3 regions of the Kosakonia cowanii JCM 10956 genome follow, and region 3 is predicted to be linked to each of the others. Evidence: predicted binding sites of a transcription regulator. Region 3 holds the regulator's gene; each other region holds the start of a gene.

Region 1 (9,599 bases), on a different replicon from region 3:
CCCGGACTGCGGCCTGAAAACCCGCGGCTGGCCGGAAACGCGCAGCGCGCTGGCAAACATGGTGAAAGCCGCGCAGAACCTGCGTCAGCAGTAATCAGCCTTACCGCGCCGCTGTTAAAAACGGCGGCGCGTCATTGCCTTAGCGCACCTTATCCCGCCTTCGTAACATGATTGTCAAACTCCCTTGTTTTAATCGTCGCAATGAAAACAGCGGGAGAGATCCATGAATAACAAACGTGTGCTGGCCGCAGTTGTGCTGGCTCTCATCAGTGCCTCGTCATGGGCAAAATCAACCTTAACGCTCTATACCAGCCAGCCGAATGACGATGCGCAGATGACCGTCAGCGCCTTCGAAAAAGCGCACCCGGATATTGAAGTGAAGTGGATCCGCGACGGCACCAGCAAGCTGATTGCCCGCCTACAGGCAGAGTTAGCCGCCGGAAGCGCCGCGCCGGATGTGCTACTGATTGCCGACAGCGTGACCATGGAATCCCTCAAAAAACAGAACCTGCTGGCGGCTTATAAATCGCCCGAAGCGGCGCGCTTCGACCCGCAGCTGTTTGATAAAGAGGGCTATTACTACGGTACCAAAGTGATCACTACCGGCATTGCCTACCACACCAAAGCACCGCTCAAACCGACCTCTTGGCTGGATCTGCTCAAACCTGAAGTGAAAAACATGACCACGCTGCCAAGCCCGCTCTACTCCGGCGCGGCGCAGATCCACCAGGCGACGCTGATGAACGATCCGGCGCTCGGCTGGCAATACTACGAAAAACTGAAACAGAACGGCGCGATGCCGCAAAGCGGCAACGGTGCGGTGATGAGCGCGATTGCCTCCGGCAGCAAAGCCTATGGCGTGCTGGTGGATTACCTGGCGATCCGCGAAAAAGCCAAAGGCGCGCCGGTTGAGTTTCTCTTCCCGAAAGAGGGTGTCAGCGTCGTTACCGAACCGGTAGCGATGATGAAGGGGACAAAGAACCCGCAAGGGGCGAAGGAGTTTATCGATTTTGTCCTCTCGGACGCCGGGCAAAAACTGGTGCTGCAACAGGGCTATCTCCCTGCGGATGCGACGCTGCCGGTGCCGAAAGGCTTCCCGCCGCGCGACAGCATCAAATTGATGCCGTTTGATGCGGCGAAAGCGCTGGCCGAGACCGAGGCGAACAAAAAACGCTTCGCCGATCTCTTCGGTAACCGTTAAACGATGAGTAGCGCAATCGTGCCGAACAGCGGCAGTGGCGCAACCAAAGGGCTGCTCTGGCTGTTGCTGTGCCTGGTGGCGCTGCTGAGCCTGTTGCCCAGCCTGCGGCTGCTGCTCTCCGCGCTGGTTGACTGGCGGCAGGGGAGCGACAGCAGTTTGTGGCGCGTGCTCAGCAACCCGGCGACCTGGCTGGCGCTCTGGCACAGCCTTTACACCAGCGGGCTTGGCACACTGCTGTCGCTGCTGCTCGGCAGCCTGTTCGCCTTCTGCCTGGCGCTGACCAATATCCGCCTCAAACAGATGTGGGTGTTTCTGTTTATGTTGCCAATGATGATCCCGCCGCAGGTCACAGCCCTAAGCTGGCTGCAACTCTTCGGCCCCGGCAGCATTCTGCTTAACAGCCTCGGTATCGCGCCAGGCTTTGGCAGCAGCAACCCGCTCTACTCGCCGGAAGGGATTGCGCTGCTGCTTGGCATTCAGCATGCACCGCTGGTGTTTCTCGCGCTGCGTACGCAACTGCGCGCACTGCCGCAGGAGCATATTGAAGCGGCGAGGCTTAACGGCGCATCATTATGGCGCGTGTTTATCGATATTGTGCTGCCGCTATGCCGCACCGCGCTGTGGGCCGGGGCGGCCATCGCCTTTGTCTCGGCGCTGGGCAACTTTGGTATTCCGGCGATGCTCGGCATTCCCATCTCCTATTTCGTGTTGCCAATCCATATCTACCAGACGCTGGCAAGCTTTGGCCCCTCAATGCTCAATGACGTGGCGGCGCTCTCGCTGCTGATGGGCGTGCTGGCGATTGGCATTGTGATGCTCCAGAGCCGGATGCAGCGGCGCTATGCCTTACCGCTGATTGGCACAACCGGGCGCGCGATCGCCTTCAGGCTGGGAAGAGGGCGGCTGGCCGTTGAAGTGCTGCTCGGCGCAGTGCTGTGCGCGATCCTGCTTGCGCCTCTGCTGGCACTGATCGCCACATCGCTGGTGCCGACGCTCGGCGTGCCACTGAACAGCGAGACCTTCACCCTCACCGCCTGGCACAACCTCTTCACCGAGCAGAGCGCCACGGCGCGCGCGCTCGGCAACAGTTTTCTGCTATCGATCGCAGCCGCGGTGGTGCTGATGCTGGTTAGCCTGCCGCTGGCGTGGCTGCTGGTGCGCTACCCGAACCGCCTGCTGCGCGGCTTGCACAGCATAATTGATATTCCCTACACGCTGCCGGGCGTGGTGCTTGCCATCGCCTGCATTCTGCTCTTCGCCCGCCCGCTGCCGCTGCTTGATATCGCGCTCGGCGGCACGCTGACGATTATCTTTTTGGCCTATCTGGCGCGCTTTCTGACGGTCTGCCTGAAGCCGGTGCACAGCAGCATGCTGCAACTCGACCCGGCGATGGAGGAGGCGGCAAGCCTGGCAGGCGCGGCTTTCGGCCAGCGTCTGCGCCATATCGTCTTACCGCTGCTGGCTCCGGCAGCATTCGCCGGTGCGCTGCTGGTGTTTCTTACGGCGGTTAATGAGTTAACCGTTTCGGCGCTGTTATGGAGCGCGGGAAAGGAGACCATCGGCGTGGTGATTTTCAACCTTGATGAGAGCGGCGATAAGGTGCTGGCCTCGGCGCTCTCCGTGCTGGTGGTGGCGCTGGTCGCACTGGTGATGCTGCTGCTCGGCGCGCTCGGGCGCTATCTACCGAAAGGAGTGATCCCATGGCAGAACTGAAGCTTGAAGGGCTCAGCAAAGTGTTTGGCGAGCAGGCGGTGGTGCGGGATCTCTCCTTAACGCTGCCGCAGGGCGCGTTTACCGCGCTGTTAGGCCCCAGCGGCTGTGGCAAAACCACCACGCTGCGCATTCTCGCCGGGCTGGAGACATTAAGCGACGGGCGTTTGCTGCTGGGTGAACGCCTGCTGGCGGATAAACGCCACCATACGCCGCCGGAGCAGCGCGATATGGGAATGGTGTTCCAGTCCTATGCCCTGTGGCCGCATATGACGGTTGCCGAAAACGTCGGTTATCCGCTGAAGCTGCGTAAAGTAAACGGTGCCGCGCGGCAAAAACAGGTGATGGCGGCGCTGGAGGTGGTTGAACTTGGAGCGTATGCCGGGCGTGCGCCGCATGAGCTTAGCGGCGGTCAGCGCCAGCGTGTTGCGCTGGCCCGCTGCCTGGTCTCTGAACCGCAAGTGGTGCTGCTGGATGAGCCACTAGCCAATCTCGACAGACACCTGCGCGCCACCATGGAGCAGACGTTTCGGGAGTTTCATCGCCGCACTGGTGCCACCTTTGTCTATGTGACCCACGATCAGGCCGAAGCGATGGCGCTGGCGAGCCATATTGCGGTGCTGCATCAGGGGGAGTTGATGCAGTGGGGGGCGCCGCAGGATCTCTATCAGCAGCCGAAAAGCGGCTGGGTCGCGCGCTTTATTGGTAAGGGCAGCGTGCTGACGCTGGCGACGCCCGCCGGGTATCAACAGCTGGACAGCGCCTCGCTGCATCACGGCTTATCCCAGAGCGGGTATGGCGCGCAGCAGCCGGTGCTGGTGCGCCCGGAGCATGTGCAGATTGCCGGGGAAGGATTGAGCGCGCAGGTGGAGAGCTGTATTTATCAGGGCGAGCGCTATTTGCTGGCGCTACGTTTAGCGGACGGTCAGGGGCTGACGGCGTTTCATCACGCCGCGCTGCAACCGCAGCAGTCGGTCTGCGTGCGTTTACTACAAGGCTGGAAACTGGAGGCGGCATAGCGTGCCGCCTCCATGTGGGAACACTACTTTTTCGCGTACTGCGCAAACCACGCCAGCATGCGCTGCCAGCCGTCGGCGGCAGATTCCGCATGGTAGCTCGGGCGATAATCGGCATTGAATGCGTGGCCCGCCTCCGGGTAGACGATGATCTCCGCGTTGGCATTCGCCGCGCGCAGGGCCTGACGCATCGTCTCCACGCTCTCCTGCGAAATCCCGGTATCCTGCGCGCCATAAAGGCCGAGCACCGGCGCGGTCAGATCGGTAGCGATATCGACCGGGTGTTTCGGCGAATTCAGGGTTTTTTCACCCGTCAGCTTGCCATACCACGCCACCGCCGCTTTCAGCTGCGGGTTGTGCGCCGCGTAGAGCCACGCAATGCGGCCGCCCCAGCAGAAACCGGTCACCAGCAGTTGATGGGCGTCACCGCCATTACGCGCCGCCCAGTTGGCGACGTGGTCGAGATCGGCCAGCACCTGCGCATCCGGTACTTTGCTGACCAGCCCGCTGAAGAGGGTGGGGACGTCGGCAAAATCATTCGGATCGCCCTGGCGGAAATAGAGCTCCGGCGCGACGGCAAGATAGCCCTCCAGTGCCAGCCGGCGACAGAGATCGCGAATATGCTCATGGACGCCAAAAATCTCCTGCACGACGATAACAATTGGCAGCGGGCCCTCAGCATCTTTTGGTCGGGCGTGATACGCGGGCATGGTGTCGCCCTGCGTTGGAATGGAAGTTTCGCCTGCGATCAGCCTCTCTTCCGGCGTGTGAACCGTGGTTGACGCAAGCGGTGAAGCCGCAGGCGCAAAGCCCGGCTGTTTGGTGGTGGTCATGAGATTCTCCCTACCCTTTATTAGCGCTCCCCTAACTATAGTCATGAAGACCAGGGCATGCGCAATCGCCGTGCGCAGGCTATCTTTGCTGCTGAGTTAGCGGGGATAACGTGTTAGTGTGACGAGTATCACTATTTTATGGAAATTGAGTGCAATCAATTTCATTCATGGTGACAGCAGTCACGAAAACACGCGCGTGGCTTCTGTAAAGTACCGTTTTACCTCCCCCCGATAATACCGACCACAGAGGAGTCTGTTATGTCCAAGTCTGATGTTTTTCACCTCGGCCTCACTAAAAACGATTTACAAGGGGCTACCCTGGCCATCGTCCCTGGCGATCCAGAGCGAGTGGAAAAGATCGCCGCGCTGATGGATAAGCCGGTCAAGCTGGCCTCCCACCGCGAATTCACCAGCTGGCGCGCCGAGCTGGATGGCAAAGCAGTGATCATCTGTTCTACCGGTATTGGCGGTCCTTCTACGTCCATCGCCGTTGAAGAGCTGGCGCAGCTGGGCATCCGCACCTTCCTGCGCGTCGGTACCACCGGCGCGATCCAGCCGCATATCAACGTCGGCGATGTGCTGATCACCACCGCCTCCGTGCGTCTTGACGGTGCCAGCCTGCACTTTGCCCCGATGGAGTTCCCGGCGGTGGCAGATTTTGAGTGCACCACGGCGCTGGTGGCTGCGGCCGATGCGATTGGCGCGACTAAACATATCGGCGTGACCGCCTCGTCTGACACCTTCTACCCGGGCCAGGAGCGTTATGACACCTTCTCCGGCCGCGTGGTGAAAAGCTTTAAAGGCTCGATGGAAGAGTGGCAGTCAATGGGCGTGATGAACTATGAAATGGAGTCCGCTACGCTGCTGACCATGTGTGCAAGCCAGGGGCTGCGCGCCGGGATGGTTGCCGGGGTGATCGTCAACCGCACCCAGCAGGAGATCCCGAACGCGGAAACCATGAAGAAGACCGAAAGCCACGCGGTGAAAATCGTGGTCGATGCCGCGCGTCGACTTCTGTAATCCCGCTTCCAGATTTACAAGGCCGACGCGTTCGGCCTTTTTTATTTGCGTAACGCCTCGCAGAAAAGCCCTTCCAAACTGGACGTTTATACAGCACAATCCCGACGGAATGGGTGATGAAGAGGGAGCGGAATGGAGAGTTCAATCATCGTACTGGCAGCCGTGGCGCTGGCAGGGTTACTGGTCGGCTGGCTGGCCGCAAGCTGGCGCGGTGCGCAGCAGCAGGCGGAGTTGCTCGCCGAGCAGCGCGATGTCTTCAGTGAACTGAGCGCCGCCCGCCAGCAGATCGCCCAGAACAGCCACTGGCGCGAAGAGTGCGAGCTGCTGAATAACGAACTGCGCAGCCTGCAACATATCAACAGCTCGCTGGAAGCGGATCTGCGTGAAGTCACCACCCGGCTTGAATCCACTCAACTGCATGCGGAAGAGAAACTGCGCCAGATGCACAGCAGCGAGCAGCGTCTGAGCGAGCAGTTTGAAAACCTCGCTAACCGTATTTTCGAGCAGAGCAACCGTCGCGTTGACGAACAGAACCGCCAGAGCCTCAATGGCTTACTCACCCCGCTGCGCGAGCAGCTCGACGGTTTTCGCCGCCAGGTGCAGGAGAGCTTCGGCCAGGAGGCGCGCGAACGACACACTCTGGCGCATGAGATCCGTAACCTCCAGCAGTTGAATGCCCAGATGGCGCAGGAAGCCATCAACCTCACCCGCGCGCTGAAAGGCGATAACAAAACCCAGGGTAACTGGGGCGAAGTGGTGCTGACCCGCGTGCTTGAAGCCTCCGGCCTGCGCGAAGGGCATGAGTATGAGACCCAGGTAAGCATGGAGAACGAGAGCCGCGCGCGCATGCAGCCGGACGTTATTGTGCGCCTGCCGCAGGGCAAGGACGTGGTGATCGACGCCAAAATGACGCTGGTGGCCTACGAGCGCTACTTCAACGCCGAGGATGAGTTCTCCCGCGAAGCGGCGCTGCAGGAGCACATCACCTCCGTGCGTGGCCACATTCGCCTGCTGGGAAGAAAAGATTATCAGCAGCTCTCCGGTCTGCGCAGCCTGGATTACGTCCTGATGTTTATCCCGGTGGAACCCGCCTTTTTAATCGCCCTCGACAGGCAGCCGGAGCTGATTACCGAGGCGCTGAAAAACAACATTATGCTGGTCAGCCCGACCACGCTGCTGGTTGCCCTGCGCACTATCGCCAACCTGTGGCGTTACGAGCACCAGAGCCGCAACGCCCAGCAGATCGCAGAGCGGGCGAGCCGCCTGTATGACAAAATGCGCCTCTTCGTCGACGATATGACCGCGATTGGCCAGAGCCTGGAGAAGGCGCAGGAGAACTACCGCCAGGCGATGAAAAAACTCAGCTCAGGGCGCGGCAACCTGCTGGCACAAACTGAGGCATTTCGTGGCCTTGGCGTCGAGATCAAGCGCGAGATTAATCCGGAATTGGCCGCACAGGCGCAGGAGCAGGACGAAGAATTTCGTCTGCGGGCAGGACAAGACGCGTTTAACGATCATAATCAAGACAAGGGATTAGATATGGCGACGCCGGGCGAAGAGGCTGCGGCGAAGGCCTCTTCGGGCGGTTGAAACGTAGGGCAATCGCGTCCAATCTGATACACTTCATCAACAAATCCTTAAATAGCAGGCACTAAGATGGCGGAAGATTCAAAAGAGACAACACACTTTGGTTTTCAGACCGTCGCCAAGGAAAATAAAGCCGATATGGTGGCGCATGTTTTCCATTCGGTTGCGTCAAAATACGATGTGATGAACGACTTAATGTCGATGGGCATCCACCGCTTATGGAAGCGATTTACCATCGATTGCAGCGGCGTGCGCCGTGGGCAGAAAGTCCTCGATCTGGCGGGTGGCACCGGCGATCTCACCGCAAAATTTTCTCGTCTGGTTGGCGAAACCGGCCAGGTTGTGCTGGCGGATATCAACGAGTCGATGCTGAAGATGGGCCGCGAAAAGCTGCGCAATCTTGGTGTTATCGGCAACGTTGAATATGTGCAGGCGAACGCCGAAGCGCTGCCGTTCCCGGACAACACTTTCGACTGCATCACCATCTCCTTCGGTTTGCGTAACGTTACCGACAAAGAGAAAGCGCTGCGCTCCATGTTTCGCGTGCTGAAGCCGGGCGGCCGTCTGCTGGTGCTGGAGTTCTCCAAACCGGTTATTGAGCCGCTGAGCAAAGCTTACGATGCTTACTCCTTCCACGTTCTGCCGCGCATTGGTCAGATGGTGGCAAACGACGCGGAGAGCTACCGTTACCTGGCTGAATCCATCCGTATGCATCCCGATCAGGACACCCTGAAAGCGATGATGCAGGATGCTGGTTTTGAAAACGTCGATTACTACAACCTGACCGCCGGTATTGTTGCCCTGCACCGTGGCTACAAATTCTGACAGGAGTGCGTATGCCCTTTAAGCCGATGGTGGCCGCGGGAATTGAACGCGTGCTGAATACCTTTTTTTACCGCGACAGCGCGCTGAAAGCGGCGCGCCAGCGTCTCTACGGCAAAGTGCTGCGCGTGGTGGTGCAGGAGTTTTCCGCGCCAATTGTGCTGGTCTTCAGCGAGCGCCAGGTTGACGTGCTGAGCGAGTGGGAAGGGGAAGCCGACTGTTCGGTCATTACCCGCCTCAACGTGCTGCCGAAGCTGCGCGATCGTCAGCAGCTCACCGCGCTTATCCGCAGCGGTGAACTGGAAGTGCAGGGCGATATTCAGGTCGTACAAAACCTCTCTTCACTGATGGATCAGGCCGAGTTTGACCCGGCGGAAGTGCTTGCGCCGTGGACTGGCGACATCGCCGCTGAGGGTATCAGCAAATTTCTGCGCGGCGGCGCGCGCCTTTTTCGCCACGGCTTTACGCGCCAGCAGCGCTATCTCTCTGAAGCCTTAACGGAAGAGTGGCGGGTGGCACCGGGCGCGCTGGAAATCGCCTGGTTTGCCGAAGAGACAGCGGCCGCTGAACGTGCCGCGGACGCCTTAGCCAAACGACTGGATAAACTGGAGGGCAAATGACGCCCGGAGAATTACGGCGACTCTATTTCATCATCCAGACTTTTTTGAGTTACGGGCTTGATGAGCTCATCCCCAACATGCGTCTTACCCTGCCGCTGCGCCTGTGGCGCAGAACCCTCTTCTGGATGCCCAACCGGCATAAAGAGAAGGAGTTGGGCGTTCGTCTGCGCCTTGCCCTGCAAGAACTTGGGCCGGTATGGATTAAATTCGGGCAGATGCTCTCCACCCGCCGCGATCTCTTCCCGCCTATGATCGCCGATCAGCTGGCGATGTTGCAGGATCGCGTTGCGCCCTTCGACGGAAGGCTTGCAAAAAAGCAGATTGAAAAAGCGATGGGCGATCGCCCGGTCGAAGAGTGGTTTGACGATTTCAATATTGAACCGCTGGCATCCGCCTCCATCGCGCAGGTGCATACCGCACGGCTGAAAGAGAATGGCAAAGAGGTGGTGATCAAAGTGATCCGCCCGGACATTCTGCCGATCATCAAAGCGGACCTGCGCCTGATCTACCGCCTGGCGGGCTGGGTTCCGCGCCTGCTGCCGGATGGCCGCCGTTTGCGCCCGCAAGAAGTGGTGCACGAATATGAGAAGACGCTGATCGACGAACTCGATCTGCTGCGTGAATCGGCGAATGCCATTCAGCTGCGCCGCAACTTTGAAAACAGCCCGATGCTCTATGTGCCGGAAGTCTATTCCGACTACTGCAGCCAGAACATGATGGTGATGGAGCGCATCTACGGCATCCCGGTTTCCGATGTCGCGGCGCTGGAGAAGAACGGCACCAACATGAA
Region 2 (9,599 bases), 1.3 Mb from region 3:
CGTTTCGCTAAGATTTGACTGGGACATGGCGCGCAGCTCCTTAAAATTCACCGGAGGGCATTGTAACCCGTGACGCGCCAAAAAGAACAACGCCCGGCAGAACCGGGCGCGTGTACAACAGGGGGGATTAACGGCCGCTGATTGGCGGAACGAAGGCTACGCCCATATCCCACGGCTGCTCAATCCAGGTATCCTGCGGGATATCAATCACATAATCATTCACCAGCGGGCGACCGGCCGGCTTGGCGAAGATAGTGACAAAATGTGCTTTCGGGTACATTTCGCGGATCGCTACGGCGGTGCCGCCGGTATCCACCAGATCGTCAATCACGATAAAGCCTTCGCCGTCGCCTTCCGCGCGCTTCAGTACTTTCAGTTCGCGCTGGTTGTCGTGGTCATAGCTGGAGATACAAACGGTATCGACATGACGAATGCCCAGTTCACGCGCCAGCAGCGCGCCTGGAACCAGACCGCCACGGCTTACGGCGATAATGCCTTTCCACTGTTCTGAAGGCATTAAACGGGCAGCAAGTTTGCGGGCGTGAATCTGCAACATGTCCCAGGTGACGACGTATTTTTCGCTCATGTGAAGTGTCCCAGCCTGTGTTTTACGGCTTAAAAAGTGTTCGAGGGGGAAATAGGTTGCGCGAGATTATAGAGATCTGACGCGCTAAAAACCAGTGTTACCCGGCATCGCCGCCGCTTTTTCCCCAATCCCGTGCTCGCGCTGTCGCCATAAAGTGGTATTCTCAACCGCATCTCGCAAGAGGGTCTTGCGATTCGTTTATCTAACCCGCGACCTGCACGCAACCTGTTCGCAGGCGCTTTTAAGGAGACTCATCGTGTCTGAACTGTCTCAACTATCTCCGCAGCCGCTGTGGGATATTTTTGCCAAAATCTGCTCTATTCCGCACCCGTCTTACCATGAAGAACAGCTCGCCGAACACATTATGGGCTGGGCGAAAGAGCAAGGCCTGCACGCAGAGCGCGACCAGGTGGGCAATATCCTGATCCGCAAACCGGCCACGGCCGGGATGGAAAACCGCAAGCCGGTCGTGCTGCAGGCGCACCTCGATATGGTGCCGCAGAAGAACAACGACACAGAACACGACTTCACCAAAGACCCGATTCGCCCCTATGTTGACGGCGAGTGGGTGAAAGCGCGCGGCACCACGCTTGGCGCGGATAACGGCATCGGTATGGCCTCTGCGCTGGCGGTGCTGGCAGACTCCACCGTGCAACACGGTCCGCTGGAAGTGCTGCTGACCATGACTGAAGAAGCGGGCATGGATGGCGCATTCGGCTTACAGGCGAACTGGCTGCAGGCGGATATCCTGATCAACACCGACTCTGAAGAAGAGGGTGAGATCTATATGGGCTGCGCGGGCGGTATCGATTTCATCACTACCCTGCCCCTGACCCGCGAAGCGGTGCCTGCCGGTTTTGAAACCGTCAAACTGACGCTGAAAGGGCTGAAAGGCGGCCACTCCGGCGCCGATATCCATTTAGGTCTGGGCAACGCCAACAAACTGCTGGCGCGCTTCCTGGCGGCTCATGCTGCTGAGCTGGATCTGCGTCTGCTCGACTTCACCGGCGGTACGCTGCGTAACGCCATTCCGCGCGAAGCGTTCGCCGTGATCGCCCTGCCGGCGGATAAAGCCGCACAGCTGAAAACCCTGGCGGATGAGTACCAGGCGATCCTGAAAAACGAGCTGGAAGCGAAAGAGAAGAATCTGGTGGTGCTGGTCGATAGCGTAAGCAGCGACAAAGCGGCGCTGACCGCGCAGTCGCGCGATGCGTTTGTTCGCCTGCTGAACGCCACGCCGAACGGCGTGATCCGCAACTCCGACGTCGCCAAAGGCGTGGTGGAAACCTCGCTGAACGTCGGCGTGGTCACGTTGCAGGATGACAGCGCTGAGATCATCTGCCTGATCCGCTCGCTGATCGATAGCGGTAAAGATTACGTGGTAAGCATGCTGGAATCGCTGGGTGCGCTGGCCGGTGCGAAAACTGCGCCGAAGGGCGGCTACCCGGGCTGGCAGCCGGATGCCCAGTCGCCGGTGATGGCGCTGGTGCGTGAAACCTATCAGCGTCTGTTCAACAAGATGCCGAACATTCAGATTATCCACGCCGGTCTGGAGTGTGGTCTGTTCAAAAAACCCTATCCGGAGATGGATATGGTGTCGATTGGGCCGACCATTACCGGCCCGCACTCGCCGGATGAGCAAGTGCATATCGAAAGCGTGGGCCACTACTGGACCCTGCTGACCGAACTGCTGAAATCTATCCCGGCTAAATAAGCCTGCTGTCCGCGCCGCCCGGCGCGGACATTTTCCTTCCTTTACTGCGCCTTAAACCCTGGCCCCTTAAAGGTGCGCACCGGGTTGCCGCGCTCTATCTGATGATGAAACAGCCTGCGTTCCGACTTAAGCGCCGCGCGCTCGTCATCCTGCGCCTGCTCCAGCCGGTGTGAAATCAGCAGCATCGCCAGCCGCTTATTCGCATGCTGGCTGCGCTCCGACTGCACTTTTACGCTAATGCCGGTGGCAATATGCGTGGCGCGCACGGCGGAATCGGTTTTATTCACGTGCTGGCCGCCCGGCCCGGATGAGCGCAGCGTCTCAAAGCGGATGGCGCTATCCTGCAAGGCAGTCTGCGGAATAAACTCCGCCACGCCGATAAACCAGTTCTTCCGTGCATGATTGGCGCGATAGGGGCTCGGGCAGATCCACTGCACCGTGCCGCACCAGCGCGCACTCAGCGCCTGCGCGTTTTCGCCATCGAGTGAGACCAGCACCGAGCGGTAGGCGCCCGGCTGGCGCGCCGCTTCCGTTTCGATCACCGCCAGCGACACCTTTTGCGCCTCAGCCTCTTCCATCAGCCGCGCTAACGCTTTACCCACTGCCAGGCAGCACTCATCAGGCCCCTGCGCGGAGGAGAGTTGCAACAGTCTCATTCGCCCGCCCCTCCGCTCACTTTCAGGGTTAACACCGGGCGCAAGCGCGCAACCGGCGTCACCAGATCGGCGTCGACCAGGCACTCAAGCACGCTCTCAACCGATTTATACGCCTGCGGCGCTTCTTCATAGATCAGCTGCCGATCGCGGCAAATCACCCGGCTGCCGAGCGGTGTGCGTGCCAGTTGCGCCGGGGTGAATTTCCCGGACAAGCGCCCTTTGCACTCGGTGCGCATCCATTTGCGTCCCGCACCGTGCGCCAGCGAATAGAGGCTCACCTCGCTCACTTTCGGCATTACCAGCCAGCTGTGATCGCCGCGTGAACCGGGGATCACTACCAGGCCCTGCCCGTCCGGCGTCGCCCCTTTGCGATGCAGCCAACCGGCTTCACCGCCCACGGTGCAGGCTTCGACGAAGTTATGCGCCACATCGAGCAGCGCTTCGCCATCGGCGTTGAGATGATCGAGAATGCGCCGCGCAATCAGCGCCCGGTTGATGCGGGCAAAGTTAAGCGCGTCATCGTGCTCGGCAAGATAGTGGCGAGCCGCGTCGCTCCCCTCCACCAGCCCGGCGTGCGAGAAGGCGTCGACGTGGCGGCGCAAAATCTGCTGCCCCAGCCCGCGTGAACCGCTGTGGGCCAGTAACAGCAGGCGCTGCTCATCGAGGCCGCTTTGCGCGAACAGCGCCGCATCGCTCACGCTATCGACCTGTTGCAGCTCGGCAAAGTGGTTGCCGCCGCCAATCGATCCCAACGCGGCGCGCCAAGGGTGGTTTTGCCACGCATCCGGCACCGCTTCATCCAGCCAGTCGGCAGAGGCGCTATCGCCTAGCGCGCTGAGGCGTTTTTCGACCTTATCGGCGTTATATTTGCGCCGTACCATGTTGGTCTGCCACAGCGCCATGCCGCAGCCGATATCGTTCCCGACCAGCGCCGGGTAGAAGCGCCCGGTGGAGAAAAAGGCCGCGCCAATCGGGTAGCCTCGGCCGGGGTGAAGATCCGGCATGCCGACGACGCGCGTCATACCCGGCAGTGCCGCAGTGGTGTGTAATTGTTGGATCGCTGAACCTTCGATCCACAGGTTTTCCGACGCAATATAGGAGATCGCGTCTGAGATATGACAAACAGAGTTGCCCATATACCAATCCATATGTAGAGAAATAAAAGGAATTGGCAGACGAAACCAGGGGCAAGTTTTTGAAGAATTAAGCCTGGAGAGGTCTGCAAAGAGAAATCAGGGCATGGTGTGTCATGGTGAACCTCCTTTGCAGTTAATAGGGAATGAATAAACGCCGGGGATGATAAAGAAGCGGGCGGGAAATTACCACCGCAAATTCTGGTAGGGTTACAGCCCGAGCACCAGCTGGCGCTCAAGCTGCGGATCGAGCAGTGTGACGTGCAGGCCAACCAGCCGCACGCCGCGCCCGCCGCGTCGCTCATCCCATGCCTGACGCGCAGTGGCGAGCAGATCCTCTTTATTCAGACACGGCCAGACATGCTCCTGGGTGGTCTGCTGAAAGTCGTTGAACTTCAGTTTCACTCCCTGGCGGGCGATGCGCAGATCCGGTTTTACCACCGAAAGCCGCCGCTCAAGCTCCGGGTAGAGCCGCTCGATAATCGCCTCGCACTCCTCCCACTGATGAATATCCTCCACCAGCGTGCGCTCAACGCCGACCGATTTTCGCAGCCGCTCGCTGCTGATCTCCCGCTCATCGATCCCCTGGCTGCGCTCCCATAATACGCGGCCAAACTTGCCAAACCGCTTAAGCAGCATGGCGAGATCGCTCCTCTGCACATCCTCACAGGTGCGCAGCCCAAGGGTCTCCAGCTTGGCCGCTGAGACTTTGCCGACGCCGGGGATTTTGCTCAGCGGCAGCGTGCGCAGAAAGGCCGGCACTTCCGCAGGGGTAATCACATATTGCCCGTCGGGCTTATTGAGATCGGAGGCGATTTTAGCGAGGAACTTCACCGGCGCGATGCCCGCCGAGGCGGTAAGCTGCGTCTCATTAAAGATGGTCTGGCGGATCTCCTGCGCCATCAGCGTTGCAGAGCCGTAGCAGTGCGGGCTGTCGGTAACATCAAGATAGGCTTCATCCAGCGACAGGGGTTCAATCAGTGAGGTGTAGCGCGAGAAGATGTCGCGGATCTGGCGGGAGGCTTCTTTATAGGCGTCGAAACGGCCAGGTAACAGCGTGAGGTGCGGGCAAAGTTTTAGCGCCATTCCGGTTGGCATCGCGCTGCGCACGCCATATTTTCGCGCCGGGTAGTTGGCGGTGCTGATGACGCCGCGCTGCACGCGGCTGCCACCAATGGCAATCGGAATGTCGCGCAGGGCCGGGTTGTCGCGCATCTCTACCGCCGCGAAAAAGCAGTCCATATCGACATGTATGATTTTGCGCATGCGTACACCCTCACAGAACACTGGATAAGTATACAGCACGTTCCAGCGAAATGAGAAGCCAGCCGAGAAACCGCCGAAAAGAGGGCAATCTGCTGTTTAATTCTCAGCATTTACTTTCATAATAGCCGTCGCCAAATTGCGCAGGTGGTTGAAAGGAAAAACAGAACACTTTTTGTGCGATGGCGAAAAGACAATCAACAGGATCGACGGGCGCGGAATCACCGCTATTCGGGGCTTGCGAAAAAATGTCGGAGTGCTAAGGTTAGCGCTCAAAACAGAATTGTCCGAATTCTGGGCATCTTTTGCCGTTCTGGCAAAGTCGTATCCGTTTTATCAAGGAAACACGTTGTATGCGCAAAATCGCATTGTTCATTGCGATGCTTCTGATCCCGTGCGTCTCCTTTGCTGGCCTGGTTGGCAGCAACAGTGCCACTAAGCCGGTAAGCAAAGATTTTAAACAGCAGTTGATGGGGTCACCGGTCTATATTCAGATCTTCAAAGAAGAGCGCACCCTTGATCTCTACGTCAAGATGGGCGAACAGTATCAGCTGCTCGACAGCTATAAAATCTGCAACTACTCCGGCGGCCTTGGGCCTAAACGCCGTCAGGGCGATTTTAAAAGCCCGGAGGGGTTCTATTCGGTACAGCGCAGCCAGCTTAAGCCGGACAGCCGTTTCTATAAGGCTATCAATATTGGCTTTCCGAACAACTTTGACCGCGCCCACGGTTATGAAGGCAAATACCTGATGATTCACGGTGCCTGCGTCTCCATCGGCTGCTACGCCATGACGGATACCGGCATTGATGAGATCTTCCAGTTTGTTACCGCAGCGCTGATTTTCGGCCAGCCGAGCGTGCAGGTGAATATCTATCCGTTCCGCATGACCGATGCGAACATGCAGCGTCACAAATATTCGACCTACGCGGATTTCTGGAAGCAGTTGAAGCCGGGGTATGACTACTTCGCGGCCACCCACCAGCCGCCGATTGTCGCCGTGGTGGATGGACGCTACGTGGTCAGCAAGCCGCTGGCTACCTCCGTGCAGCCGCAGCTGGCGTCAAACTATACGCTCACCGAGGCAAAATAACGCCCACTCGCCTGGCATAATCTTGTGCCAGGTTTCGTTTGCCGTTAACGGCTGCGTCGCAATCACGGTGACCACATCATTCGGTGTGGTCTCACGCTGAAAATCAATCTCCACATCCTGATCCAGCAGCTTCGCCACGCCAAACGGCGCGCGGCGGGTAATGCAGAAGAGATTGGTGGAGCAGAACGCCATCACATAGCGCCCGTCCGACAGCAGCATATTGAACACGCCCTTCTCACGCAGCTCCAGCGCCAGCGTCGCAATATACTTAAACACCGCCCCCATATTGCCCGGCGTGCGCGGGTAGCGCTGCGTCAGCTTGTGCAGCATCCAGCAGAAGGCTTTTTCACTGTCCGTTTCCCCCACCGGGCGGAAGTTGCCGGTCTGCAAAGATTTATACCCCGTTAATTGGCCGTTGTGGGCATAGGTCCAGTTGCGGCCCCACAGTTCACGGGTAAAGGGATGGGTATTTTCCAGCGCCACTTCGCCGCGGTTCGCCTGGCGAATATGGGCAATCACCGAGCAGGACTTGATGGGGTACTCCTGCACCAGTTTGGCGACGGGCGAGTTGTAGCTTGGTTGCGGATCTTTGAAGGTGCGACAGCCTTTGCCTTCGTAGAAGGTAATACCCCAGCCATCTTTATGCGGCCCGGTTCCCCCGCCGCGCTGGACGAGACCGGTAAAACTAAAGCAGATATCGGTCGGCACATTAGCGCTCATCCCGAGCAGTTCGCACATAGTCACCTCCACAACCGCCTCAATCTGAGAAGGCGTTATTGTTGCCGCCCATCAGACACGGGCAGCGCCGCGATTAACTGCGAAGTCACGCAGGAACGTTGAGCACTGCCCAGGCTGAACAGGGCAAATAAAAAGCCTGCTTTACGCCTTAACCATCTCTTTTTCGATCAGCTGAATCAGGATATGGATCACTTTGATATGGATCTCCTGAATGCGATCGGCATAGCCAAAGTGCGGAACGCGAATTTCGATATCCGCGGTGCCGGCCATTTTGCCGCCATCTTTACCGGTCAGGGTGATCACTTTCATCCCCTTCTCACGCGCCGCGGCAATCGCTTTGATCACGTTGCCAGAGTTACCGGAGGTGGAGATCCCCAGCAGCACGTCGCCCTCACGGCCAACGGCTTCCACATAGCGGGAGAATACATAGTCGTAACCGAAGTCGTTGCTGACGCAGGAGATATGGCTGACGTCAGAGATGGCGATCGCCGGGTAGCCAGGACGGTTTTCACGGTAGCGCCCGGTTAACTCCTCCGCAAAGTGCATCGCGTCGCAGTGCGAGCCGCCGTTACCGCAGGACAACACTTTGCCACCGGCTTTAAAGCTGTCGGCCAGCAGCACCGCCGCGCGCTGAATAGCGTGAATATTGGCTTCATCTTTCAAGAAATTCGCCAGCGTTTCCGCCGCTTCGTTCAGTTCGTTACGAATAAGATCCTGGTACATGAGGATATCCTTCAGCATAAATGTAAATAACACTGCGCAGTGTACCGGATAGGCTTTCAGCCGAGAAGCTAAAGCCGCCGCTCCCGCCGCCGTTTTCATTTTCCGTGCGCAAAACGACCTCAACAATGTGAACCAGGTTGTAATTATTTTGTAAACACATTGCTAAAAGAAATGACATCCACTACAAACAATACATCACAAGTGGTCAGACCTCCTACAAGAAGGGAGCTTTTCGTTATGATGATTTTGAGTATTGTCGCAACGCTCGTTCTGCTCGGTGTGCTCTTCTATCACCGCGTTAATCTGCTGCTCAGCAGCGTGATCCTGCTGGCATGGACCGCAGCCCTTGGGCTGGCGGGCATCTGGTCTCTCTGGATGCTGGTGCCGGTGGCGCTTATCCTCCTGCCGCTCAACTTCACGCCGATGCGTAAATCCTTTATCTCCGCGCCGGTGTTCCGCGGTTTCCGCAAAGTGATGCCGCCGATGTCGCGCACGGAAAAAGAGGCCATCGACGCAGGTACCACCTGGTGGGAAGGCGATCTGTTTCGCGGTAACCCGGACTGGAAAAAGCTGCACAACTACCCGCAGCCGCGCCTGACCGCAGAAGAGCAGGCCTTTATCGACGGCCCGGTTGAAGAAGCGTGCCGCATGGCGAACGACTTCCAGATCACCCATGAGATGGCCGATCTGCCGCCGGAGCTGTGGGCCTATCTTAAAGAGCACCGCTTCTTCGCGATGATCATCAAAAAAGAGTACGGCGGGCTGGAGTTCTCTGCCTATGCGCAATCCCGCGTGCTGCAAAAACTCTCCGGCGTCTCCGGCATTCTGTCGATCACCGTCGGCGTGCCTAACTCCTTAGGCCCGGGCGAACTGCTGCAACACTACGGCACGCAGGAGCAGAAAGATCACTACCTGCCACGCCTGGCGCGTGGGCAAGAGATCCCCTGCTTTGCGCTGACCAGCCCGGAAGCGGGTTCCGATGCGGGTGCTATTCCCGATACCGGCGTGGTCTGCATGGGCGAGTGGCAGGGCGAGCAGGTGCTCGGCATGCGTCTTACCTGGAACAAGCGCTACATTACGCTGGCGCCGATTGCCACCGTGCTTGGCCTGGCATTTAAACTCTCCGACCCGGACAAACTGCTGGGCGGCGCGGAAGAGTTGGGCATTACCTGTGCGCTGATCCCGACCTCGACGCCGGGCGTGGAGATTGGTCGTCGTCACTTCCCGCTTAACGTTCCGTTCCAGAACGGCCCGACGCGCGGAAAAGATATCTTTGTACCGATTGATTACATCATCGGCGGCCCGAAAATGGCCGGTCAGGGCTGGCGTATGCTGGTGGAGTGTCTCTCCGTTGGTCGCGGCATCACCCTGCCCTCCAACTCAACGGGCGGCGTGAAATCGGTCGCGCTGGGCATTGGTGCCTACGCCCACATTCGCCGTCAGTTCAAAGTGGCGATTGGCAAGATGGAAGGTATCGAAGAGCCGTTGGCGCGTATTGCCGGTAACGCCTATGTGATGGACGCCGCGGCGTCGCTGATCACCTACGGCATTATGCTCGGCGAAAAACCGGCGGTGCTGTCGGCGATTGTGAAATATCACTGTACCCACCGTGGTCAGCAGGCAATCATCGATGCGATGGATATTGCCGGCGGTAAAGGCATTATGCTCGGCGAAGGCAACTTCCTCGCCCGTGCT
Region 3 (9,599 bases):
ACAGCGTCTGAATGTCAGCGGCATCAGCGGCCCGGTGATGGCCTATAGCGTGCCGGCCAATATCGGCGAACTGAATATTACGTTAAGCAGCAAAGTCAAAGATGAAAGCGTCTTCGCGCCGAACGTGTTGGTGCTGGACCAGAATCTATCGCCAGCAGCCTTTTTCCCCTCCAGCTTTTTTGCCTACCAGGAGCCGGGCGTGATGTCCGATAACCGCCTCGAAGGCACTATGAAACTGACGCCTGCGCTGGGTCAGCAAAAGCTCTACTTATTAGTGTTCACCACGGAAAAAGATCTGCGTCAGACCACGCAAATGGTTGACCCGGCGAAAGCTTACGCCAAAGGAAACGGTAACGCGGTGCCGGATATTCCGGATCCCATCGCCCGCCATGCCACCAGCGGCACACTGGCGCTGAAAGCCAGCACCTCTTCTGCGTCCAGCATTCTTGTCGGCCCGCTGTTTGGCTCCTCGGCGCCGAGTGCGGTGACGGTCGGCAACACCGCCGCACCTGCTTATAACACGCAGCCCGCACCTGCGCCGGTGGCTGCTCCTGCTCCGGCACCTGCCGCGAAAAGCGAGCCGATGCTCAATGATACCGAGAGCTACTTTAACCGGGCGATCAAACAGGCGGCTGAGAAGGGTGATATCGATAAAGCCCTGAAATTATTGAATGAAGCAGAGCGTCTCGGGTCGAAAACTGCCCGTGCCACTTTTATCAGCAGTGTAAAAGGCAAGGGGTAATCTCTCCCCACGTTGTTGATATTTGTAGTAACTGGTGCGTCGCCAGACGCACCTTTTTTTCCGCCGTGCGGGTGCGCTGTTGCGCAACTGTTGCACGGATGAAAAGCGAATAAACTTTCCCGCCACTCACTAATCGGTTCTGCGATACACTACTGCGACGTTATGTACCGGAGAGTATGGCATGTCACATCCTGCGCTTACGCAATTGCGTGCGCTGCGCTACCTGGACGCAATCCCCGCGCTGGAACCGCAACTGCTCGAGTGGCTGTTGCTGGAAGATTCCATGACCAAACGTTTTGAACAACAGGGCAAAAAGGTCACGGTTACGCTGATCCGCGAGGGGTTTGTCACGCCTGATGAGATCGCCGAAGAGCGCGATCATCTGCCTGATGAAGCCCGTTACTGGCTGCGGGAAATTCTGCTCTGCGCCGACGGAGAGCCCTGGCTTGCTGGTCGCACCGTGGTGCCCGAGTCAACACTGAGCGGCCCGGAACTGGCGCTGCAGAAGCTGGGGAGTACGCCGCTGGGGCGATATCTTTTCACCTCTTCTACACTTACGCGTGACTTTATTGATATTGGACGCCACGAGCAGTTATGGGGGCGGCGCTCCCGCCTGCGTCTCGGCGGTAAACCGCTGATGTTGACCGAACTGTTTCTGCCCGCGTCACCGCTGTACTAAGAGGAACTGAAAATGGAGTGGAGTCTCACGCCAACTAAACTGTTGGCCTTTCATCGGCTGATGCGTACGGACAAACCAATTGGTGCGCTGTTACTGCTGTGGCCGACGCTGTGGGCGCTGTGGGTGGCAACACCTGGCGTACCGCCGCTGTGGATTTTGTTAGTGTTTGTCGCCGGCGTCTGGCTGATGCGCGCGGCCGGCTGTGTGGTGAATGATTACGCCGATCGTAAATTTGATGGGCATGTAAAGCGCACCGCGAATCGTCCTTTACCGAGCGGCGCGGTGACGGAAAATGAGGCGCGCGGGCTGTTTATCATCCTTGTGCTGCTGGCTTTTGCGCTGGTGCTTACTCTCAATCTGATGACGATCCTGCTCTCGGTCGCTGCGCTGGGCCTGGCCTGGATCTACCCGTTTATGAAGCGCTATACGCATCTGCCGCAGGTGGTGCTGGGGGCGGCGTTTGGCTGGTCAATACCGATGGCATTTGCCGCTGTGAGCGAGTCCGTGCCGCTGAGCTGCTGGATTATGTTCTTCGCCAACATTCTGTGGGCGGTGGCCTATGACACCGAATATGCGATGGTCGATCGCGACGATGATGTGAAGATTGGCATTAAGTCGACGGCGATCCTCTTTGGGCGTCACGACAAGCTGATTATCGGCATTTTGCAGGTGCTGGTAATGGCGATGATGGCGGCAGTCGGCTGGCTGAACGGGCTGGGGTGGAGCTATTACGCCACCGTGCTGGTTGCCGGGGCGCTGTTTGTTTATCAGCAGGTGCTGATTGCAGGCCGCGAGCGCGATGCCTGTTTTAAAGCCTTTCTGAACAATAACTACGTTGGTCTGGTGCTGTTTCTGGGGCTGGCGGTGAGCTATCTGCACGTATAGCGCGGGTTTGTCGGGGTTGTGCGCTCGTGCGCTGGGTTGACGGGCTCGGGCGCTGAGTTGCCGGATGGCGGCTGCGCCTTATCCGGCCTACGGGTTCGGTGCCCCTGAAACCGCCCAGGCCGGATAAGCGTTTGCGCGCCATCCGGCAATGAGCATACCGTTCAGCATTATCACCCAGGCCGGATAAGCGTTTACGCGCCATCCGGCACTTCCGTTACTCCGCTTGCGTCGCACTCTCGATCGTTAAACGCACATCCGATGTCATCAGCTCCGCCAGCATCTGGTAAACGCCAAGCGTGCGCGCCGGATCGGCGTCGCCGGTATCACTGATATAACCCTCGTCGCGCAGCGTCAGCACCAGCGTGCTGAAGACCGCTTTATCGAAGAACTCCGGTGCGTTGATGCCATGCAGCACCGACAGACGTTGCGCCAGCGTACGGCTCTCTTTCTCCAGCGTACTGCGGTTCATCGCCGGATTGGCGCTCAGCAGCCAGAAGGTGATGGCATAACGCTGCAGCGTCTCGCGCGCGCCTGCGGCCAGCAGCTGCAGAGTGCGTGAGTGTGCCGGATTGATGCTCAGCAGATCCTCTTTCAGGGTAATCAGCCCCTGGCGCACCAGCTCCTGAATCAGCTTATCCAGCACCTCCGCCAGCTCTGCATTTTCCCAGCGCAGGAACAGCTCGGCCTTCAGCATCGGGTAGAGCAGTTCCACATGACGCAGAATTTCACCGCGTGAGATGGCACGATGCTGGGTGACAATCGCCGCGATCAGCGACGGCAACATCAGCATGTGCGCAATATTGTTGCGGTAATAGGTCATCAGCACCGCCTGCTCGCGCGGCAGGATGATGATATCGCCGATGGTGTCCTTCTCGACCTCAAACTTGTTCATCTGCAGCGCGTGAGCGATAAGCTCAGCGGCGCTGGCGGATGGTGCGGTGGAGTCCGGGGAGTAGGGCACATTGCGCATCAGCTCAAGGTAGCAGTCAAGCTGCTCGGTGAGCTGCTCGCGCGTCAATGAGCGCTGGCGCGAAGCCAGCAGCGCCGTACAGCAGAGGTTCATGGCGTTTGCCGCCCCGGCATTGTTGATGCGAACCATCAGATCGGCGGCGATGCTATTAACCGTCGGCGTCAGCCATGCCGGACGGATCGCTTCAATCGGATCGATCGATTCGCGCCACTCCGGTACATGGTGGTTCAGATAGTTCATCAGCGGGATTGGCTCGCCGAAGTTCACATAGCCCTGACCGAGGTTACGCAGCTTGCTGAGGCCGCGCACCATCTGCAGTAGGCTCTCTTTCTCTTTTGTCGCGCCGCGCAGCTCTTTGGCGTAGGTGCCGACCTCCATCACATGCTCGTAGCCGATATAGATAGGCACCAGCGTGATTGGGCGTGTGCCGCCGCGCAGCATCGCCTGGATAGTCATCGACAGGGTACCGGTTTTCGGATCGAGCAGACGCCCGGTGCGCGAGCGACCGCCCTCAACGAAATACTCCACCGAATAACCGCGGCTAAACAGCTCGCCCAGATATTCACGGAACACCGTCGAGTAGAGCTTGTTGCCTTTAAAGGTACGGCGAATAAAGAAGGCGCCAAGGCGGCGGAAAATCGGCCCGGCGGGCCAGAAGTTGAGGTTGATCCCGGCCGCAATATGCGGCGGCACCAGGCCCTGGTGGTAAAGCACGTAGGAGAGCAGTAGGTAGTCCATGTGGCTGCGGTGGCAGGGCACATAGACAATTTCATGGCCCTCGTGCGCCAGCTGGCGTACGCGCTCGGCGTTGTGCACGTTGATCCCCTGATAGAGCCGGTTCCACGTAAAGCCGAGGATACGGTCGGTCAGGCGAATCATCTCGTAAGAGAAGTTAGCGGCAATCTCTTCCATCAGCGCGATCGCGTTCTGCTGCGCCTTATCGTGGGAGATCTTTTTGCTGCGCGCTTCATCTTCCACCGCACGGGCAATCGCTTTCGACGATAGCAGCTTATTGAAGAGATCCTGACGCGCCGGCAGGCGTGGGCCAACGGCGGCCAGACGCTGACGGGCGAAGTGCATACGCGCCACGCGGGCCAGTTTCTGCGCGATGATCTTATCCGTACCATGTTCGGTCGCCATGCGGCGCAGCGAAACCGGCGGGGAGAAGCGCACAAAGCTGTCGCGGCCAAGCCACGAAACAGCGAAGAATTTCTGCACACCGTTGAGCATGCGCAACGGCGGGTTGATTTCACCCTTTTCACGCCCCGGCGAGCGGCCAAACATCACCGATACCGGCACCATCTGCACATCCAGATCGGGATGGCTGCGGTGTAAATCCAGATAGTCGTGGAACAGTTTGATCGACTCTTCTTTCGGCGTGTAATAGGTGAATACGCGCGGGCCGCCGTGAATAAACACGTAGCGTGGCAGCAGCGCGCCATCGATCTCCAGCGGTTCGAGGGGATCGGGTAATTCATGCGCCAGGCACTGCTCGCGCAAGGTCATTAAGTCAGCCTTTGAGTTGTAAGGCAGCACGTACATAATAGGACGTGATGTGTCGAGCCCCAGTTCCTGTGCAGGTTCTGCGGGGATCGATTTACTTTTTACCAGCACGCTTAATGGTAAGTTCAGTAATTTGTAGTAAATTCGTGGCCAGCCGGACATAAAGGGTGTAAAGCCTCTGGTTATTAATAGTGCCATTGCGCCGCAAGAATATCAGAAAGCACGCATAATTTCTGTGGTACCGCTGCGTGTACCACTACTCATTGACGCTTAATAGTTAAAAAGGTTCTTTTCATGGCCAATAATACCACCGGTTTTACCCGGATCATTAAAGCCGCAGGATATTCGTGGAAAGGCGTACGCGCAGCCTGGATTAATGAAGCTGCATTTCGCCAGGAGGGCGTAGCCGTTGTTCTGGCTATTATTATCGCTGCATTTTTGGATATTGATGTCATCACGCGCGTCCTGCTTATTGGCTCGGTCACGCTGGTGATGATTGTCGAAATCCTCAACAGCGCTATCGAAGCGGTTGTAGACCGTATCGGGTCTGAATTCCATGAGCTTTCCGGCCGGGCAAAAGATATGGGATCGGCGGCGGTGCTGATGACAATCTTACTGGCGGTCTTTACCTGGGTCTCGCTTCTTTGGTCACATTTTCGATAGCGTTTCCATAATTCTATAACACTCTGGATTTTTGCTTAAATGTGGTTTCAAAATCGCCGTTGACTGTATATACTCACAGCATAACTGTATATACACCCAGGGGGCGGGATGAAAGCATTAACGGCCAGGCAGCAAGAGGTGTTCGATCTGATTCGCGATCGCATCACCCAAACCGGTATGCCACCGACGCGTGCGGAAATCGCACAGCAATTGGGGTTCCGTTCCCCAAATGCAGCCGAAGAACACCTTAAAGCGCTGGCGCGCAAAGGGGTGATCGAAATCGTATCTGGTGCATCGCGCGGTCTCCGCCTGCTGCTGGAAGAAGAGAACGATATTGGTCTTCCGCTGATTGGTCGCGTCGCTGCGGGTGAGCCGCTGCTGGCGCAACAGCATATCGAAAGCCACTATCAGGTCGATCCGAATCTCTTTAAACCGCATGCGGACTTCCTGCTGCGCGTTAGCGGGATGTCGATGAAAGATATCGGTATTATGGACGGCGATCTGCTGGCGGTGCATAAAACCCAGGATGCGCGTAACGGCCAGGTGATCGTCGCCCGTATCGAAGATGAAGTAACGGTGAAGCGCCTGAAAAAACATGGCAACACCGTTGAACTGTTGGCGGAAAACAGCGACTTCTCTCCGATTGTTGTTGATCTGCGTAAACAGAACTTCACCATTGAAGGGCTGGCAGTTGGCGTGATCCGTAACGGTGAATGGCTGTAACGCCTCTTTTCTCTGCTGTGGCGCCCGTTTAGCGCCGCAGCGCCACGCTTCCTCTTTTTAACGACGCTTACGCTATGCCGCTGTTAACCGCATCCGACAAAGCTTTGTGGCGGCTTGCGCTGCCGATGATTTTATCGAATATCACCGTTCCGCTGCTGGGCTTAGTTGATACGGCAGTGATTGGTCATCTGGATAGCCCCGTCTACCTTGGCGGCGTGGCGATTGGCGCAACGGCAACCAGCTTCCTCTTTATGCTGCTGCTGTTTCTGCGTATGAGCACCACCGGGCTGACCGCCCAGGCATTTGGTGCAAAAAATCCCTCTGCACTCTCACGTGCGCTTGTCCAGCCTCTGCTGCTGGCGCTCGGCGCAGGTATCGTCATTGCGCTGCTGCGTACGCCGCTTATCGACCTGGCGCTGCATATTACCGGCGGCAGCGAGGCAGTGCTGGAGCAGGCGCGGCGCTTCCTTGCCATTCGCTGGCTGAGCGCACCCGCCTCGCTGGGCAATATGGTGCTGCTTGGCTGGCTGCTCGGCGTGCAGTATGCCCGCGCACCGGTGATACTGCTGGTGGTCGGCAATCTCTTCAATATCGTTCTCGACCTCTGGCTGGTGATGGGCCTGCATATGAATGTGCAGGGCGCTGCGCTCGCGACGGTTATCGCGGAATATGTCACCTTCTTTATCGGCTTGCTGATGGTGCGGCAGGTTTTACGCCGGCAGGCTATCTCTCTTTCGATGCTGAAATCCGCCTGGCGCGGCGGCGTTCGCCGTTTGCTGGCGCTCAATCGCGATATCATGCTGCGCTCGCTGCTGCTGCAACTCTGCTTTGGCTCCATCACCGTGCTGGGTGCTCGTCTCGGCAGCGAAACGGTCGCCGCCAACGCGGTGCTGATGATGTTCCTCACCTTTACCGCCTATGCGCTTGACGGCTTTGCCTATGCCGTCGAAGCCCACTCCGGTCAGGCTTACGGCGCGCGCGATGGTAGCCAGTTGCTGCACGTCTGGCGCGCGGCCTGCCGGCAGGCAGGGTTTGTGGCCCTCGCCTTTGCCCTTGTCTACGCGCTGGCAGGAAGCACGCTTATTGCGCTGCTGACCTCCATTCCTGAACTGCAGGCGGTTGCCGGACACTATCTTATCTGGCAGGTGGTATTGCCGCTGGTGGGGGTGTGGTGCTATTTGCTCGACGGCATGTTTGTGGGTGCGACGCGCGCGGCTGAAATGCGTAACAGTATGGCGGTTGCCGCTGCCGGTTTTGGCCTGACCCTGCTGACGGTGCCGTGGTTTGGCAACCACGGTTTATGGCTCTCTCTGGCGGTTTTCCTGGCGCTGCGTGGTATCACGCTGGCGCTGATCTGGCGTCATCACTGGCGCAACGGCAGCTGGTTTGCCAATGCCGACAATGCATGAGGATCTGCGGCTTCGTCTGGCGTGTATGGTTAAAGATTCCGAATAAAAAACCGAACGCCGAATCCTTATCTACAATAATTAATACGTTCAGCACGCAAGAACGTCATTTTAACCGAACGATAAGGAGTCAATTATGAACAAAGACGAAGTCGGCGGTAACTGGAAACAGTTTAAAGGTACTGTTAAAGAGAAATGGGGCAAATTGACCGATGACGATATGACCGTCATCGAAGGTAAACGTGACCAGCTGGTAGGTAAAATCCAGGAGCGTTACGGTTACGCGAAAGACGAAGCGGAGAAGGAAGTTACAGATTGGGAATCACGTAACGAATACCGCTGGTAGCCAACACTTCCCCCTCAAGTGTATTAACCCTCACAGGCTACCCTGCCCGTAGGTACAAGGATGTACCTCCCTAATCTCCAATCCCTTCATCTTTCACGTTTTATCTGCGTTGGCTGCACTCGCTCACATGAGTCACATACTTTCGTATTCTTCCCATGATTCGCGCGCTTGCCGAATCCCTTCATCTTTCACGTTTTATCTGCGTTGGCTGCACTTGCTCACATGAGTCACATACTTTCGTATGCTCCCCATGATTCGCGCGCTTGCCGCCTTGCTAAAACGCGAAATATTTTGGGATTACTATCTGAAATAGAAACAGAAACAGAAACAGAAACAGAAACAGAAACAGAAACAGAAACAGAAACAGAAACAGAAACAGAAATTTTAACGCGGTTTTTTCTTCACCTGCAGGCTGTGATCGTGCTGGCAATGGTCGTGATGACGGCAGGCTTCGACCTCGACGCAGGCCGCGCATAAGCCGTGGGCTTCAATCACATTGTGGCGCAGGGCAAAGCCCATCTTCGCCGCCAGCGCATGCATAATATCTTCCACCCCTTCCGCCTGCTCCTCTTTAACCGCGCCGCAGCGGTCGCAGATAAACATCGCAGAGGTGTGCGTCGGCTGATCAAAGAGATGGCACAGCACATAGCTGTTGGTGGACTCCACCTTATGCACAAAACCCTGCTCCAGCAGAAAATCGAGCGCGCGGTAAACCGTGGGCGGCTTCGCCTGCGGTTCGCTCTCCCGCAGTAGGTCGAGCAGATCGTAGGCGCTGATGGCGCTCTTTTGCAGGCTCAGCAAACGTAAAACTTCCAGACGCTGTGGAGTCAGGCGCACGTTGCGCTGCGCGCACAGCTTTTCAGCCTGCACTAACATCTCTTGCGAAGTGGTCTTATCCATTGGCGCTCTCGGGTTGGTGAAAAGATGAAGCTTCACACTTTACCATGTCCTGCCGGAAACGCCGAGACCGCCAACTTTAAAGACACTTTCGGAACTTTCCTTCCCGAAATGATTTTCCTCTTCTATAAATAGTGAGTGCCATCACTATAAATATGATCCGACCGCCCTGGAGCGTTCGGAAGAGGTAGTGCCTTTTTCTACTGTTATTCACAGCAATATAAATTCCTGTTTGTGCGCAAACTAACAGGCTTAAATACTCATCTGGCTACGAGAACATACTGTGAAAATAAATGCGAAACTTTCGGTGGTCGCTATTGGTGTCTCCTTTTTTATGGCAAATCAGGCGGGAGCAGCCAATACATGGGCAGAGGCGCGTAACGATGCAATGGGTGGAACGGGCGTCGCATCGGCAAATTATGGCAGTGGAGCATTAATCAACCCGGCGTTGCTGGCGAAAGGTCAGCCGGAAGATGATGTCACCGTGATCCTGCCAAGCGTACAGGCACAAATTTCAGATAAGGATAATCTGCGCGACGAAATTGACTACATCAATGACAAAGTCGATCAATATAAAGATGTCGTCGATAATCTGACGGCAATAGACATTATTACCAACCCTTTCGGCACCGTCGATCAGTTCCAGAACGCGGCCAAAGATTTAGGTGACGAGCTGGTTAAATTGCGTGGTAAAACTGCGCAGGCTAAAGCGGCAGCCGGTATTGCGGTCAGCATCCCTAACGATGTGCTCTCTGCGGCTTTCGTCACCAAAGCCTACGCCCACG

Evidence for each region. The regulator LexA, encoded in region 3, represses DNA repair genes until DNA is damaged. The targets are predictions, from matches to a motif close to TNCTGTATGTACATACAGNA.
Region 1: rmuC (DNA recombination protein RmuC) is a predicted target of LexA. The motif match lies at 5,857-5,876, and genes of this name have one in related genera.
Region 2: dinB (DNA polymerase IV) is a predicted target of LexA. The motif match lies at 5,374-5,393, and genes of this name have one in related genera.

What each region holds. Positions count from the first base shown of each region.
Region 1 covers NZ_CP019447.1:16,216-25,814, reverse strand. The annotation lists gene metE (5-methyltetrahydropteroyltriglutamate--homocysteine S-methyltransferase) at 1-94, shown strand, start outside; gene BWI95_RS22685 (ABC transporter substrate-binding protein) at 224-1,201, shown strand; gene BWI95_RS22680 (ABC transporter permease) at 1,205-2,914, shown strand; gene BWI95_RS22675 (ABC transporter ATP-binding protein) at 2,902-3,930, shown strand; gene BWI95_RS22670 (dienelactone hydrolase family protein) at 3,954-4,760, opposite strand; gene udp (uridine phosphorylase) at 5,019-5,780, shown strand; gene rmuC (DNA recombination protein RmuC) at 5,913-7,370, shown strand; gene ubiE (bifunctional demethylmenaquinone methyltransferase/2-methoxy-6-polyprenyl-1,4-benzoquinol methylase UbiE) at 7,437-8,192, shown strand; gene ubiJ (ubiquinone biosynthesis protein UbiJ) at 8,204-8,809, shown strand; gene ubiB (ubiquinone biosynthesis regulatory protein kinase UbiB) at 8,806-9,599, shown strand, end outside.
Region 2 covers NZ_CP019445.1:2,205,206-2,214,804, reverse strand. The annotation lists gene frsA (esterase FrsA) at 1-27, opposite strand, end outside; gene gpt (xanthine phosphoribosyltransferase) at 128-586, opposite strand; gene pepD (cytosol nonspecific dipeptidase) at 843-2,300, shown strand; gene prfH (peptide chain release factor H) at 2,342-2,956, opposite strand; gene BWI95_RS10350 (RNA ligase RtcB family protein) at 2,953-4,092, opposite strand; gene dinB (DNA polymerase IV) at 4,300-5,355, opposite strand; gene dpaA (peptidoglycan meso-diaminopimelic acid protein amidase) at 5,706-6,443, shown strand; gene BWI95_RS10335 (class II glutamine amidotransferase) at 6,414-7,181, opposite strand; gene lpcA (D-sedoheptulose 7-phosphate isomerase) at 7,323-7,904, opposite strand; gene fadE (acyl-CoA dehydrogenase FadE) at 8,142-9,599, shown strand, end outside.
Region 3 covers NZ_CP019445.1:873,094-882,692, reverse strand. The annotation lists gene malM (maltose operon protein MalM) at 1-742, shown strand, start outside; gene ubiC (chorismate lyase) at 924-1,421, shown strand; gene ubiA (4-hydroxybenzoate octaprenyltransferase) at 1,434-2,306, shown strand; gene plsB (glycerol-3-phosphate 1-O-acyltransferase PlsB) at 2,521-4,941, opposite strand; gene BWI95_RS04050 (diacylglycerol kinase) at 5,074-5,442, shown strand; gene lexA (transcriptional repressor LexA) at 5,551-6,165, shown strand; gene dinF (MATE family efflux transporter DinF) at 6,240-7,574, shown strand; gene BWI95_RS04035 (CsbD family protein) at 7,708-7,917, shown strand; gene zur (zinc uptake transcriptional repressor Zur) at 8,302-8,817, opposite strand; gene BWI95_RS04020 (conjugal transfer protein TraF) at 9,149-9,599, shown strand, end outside.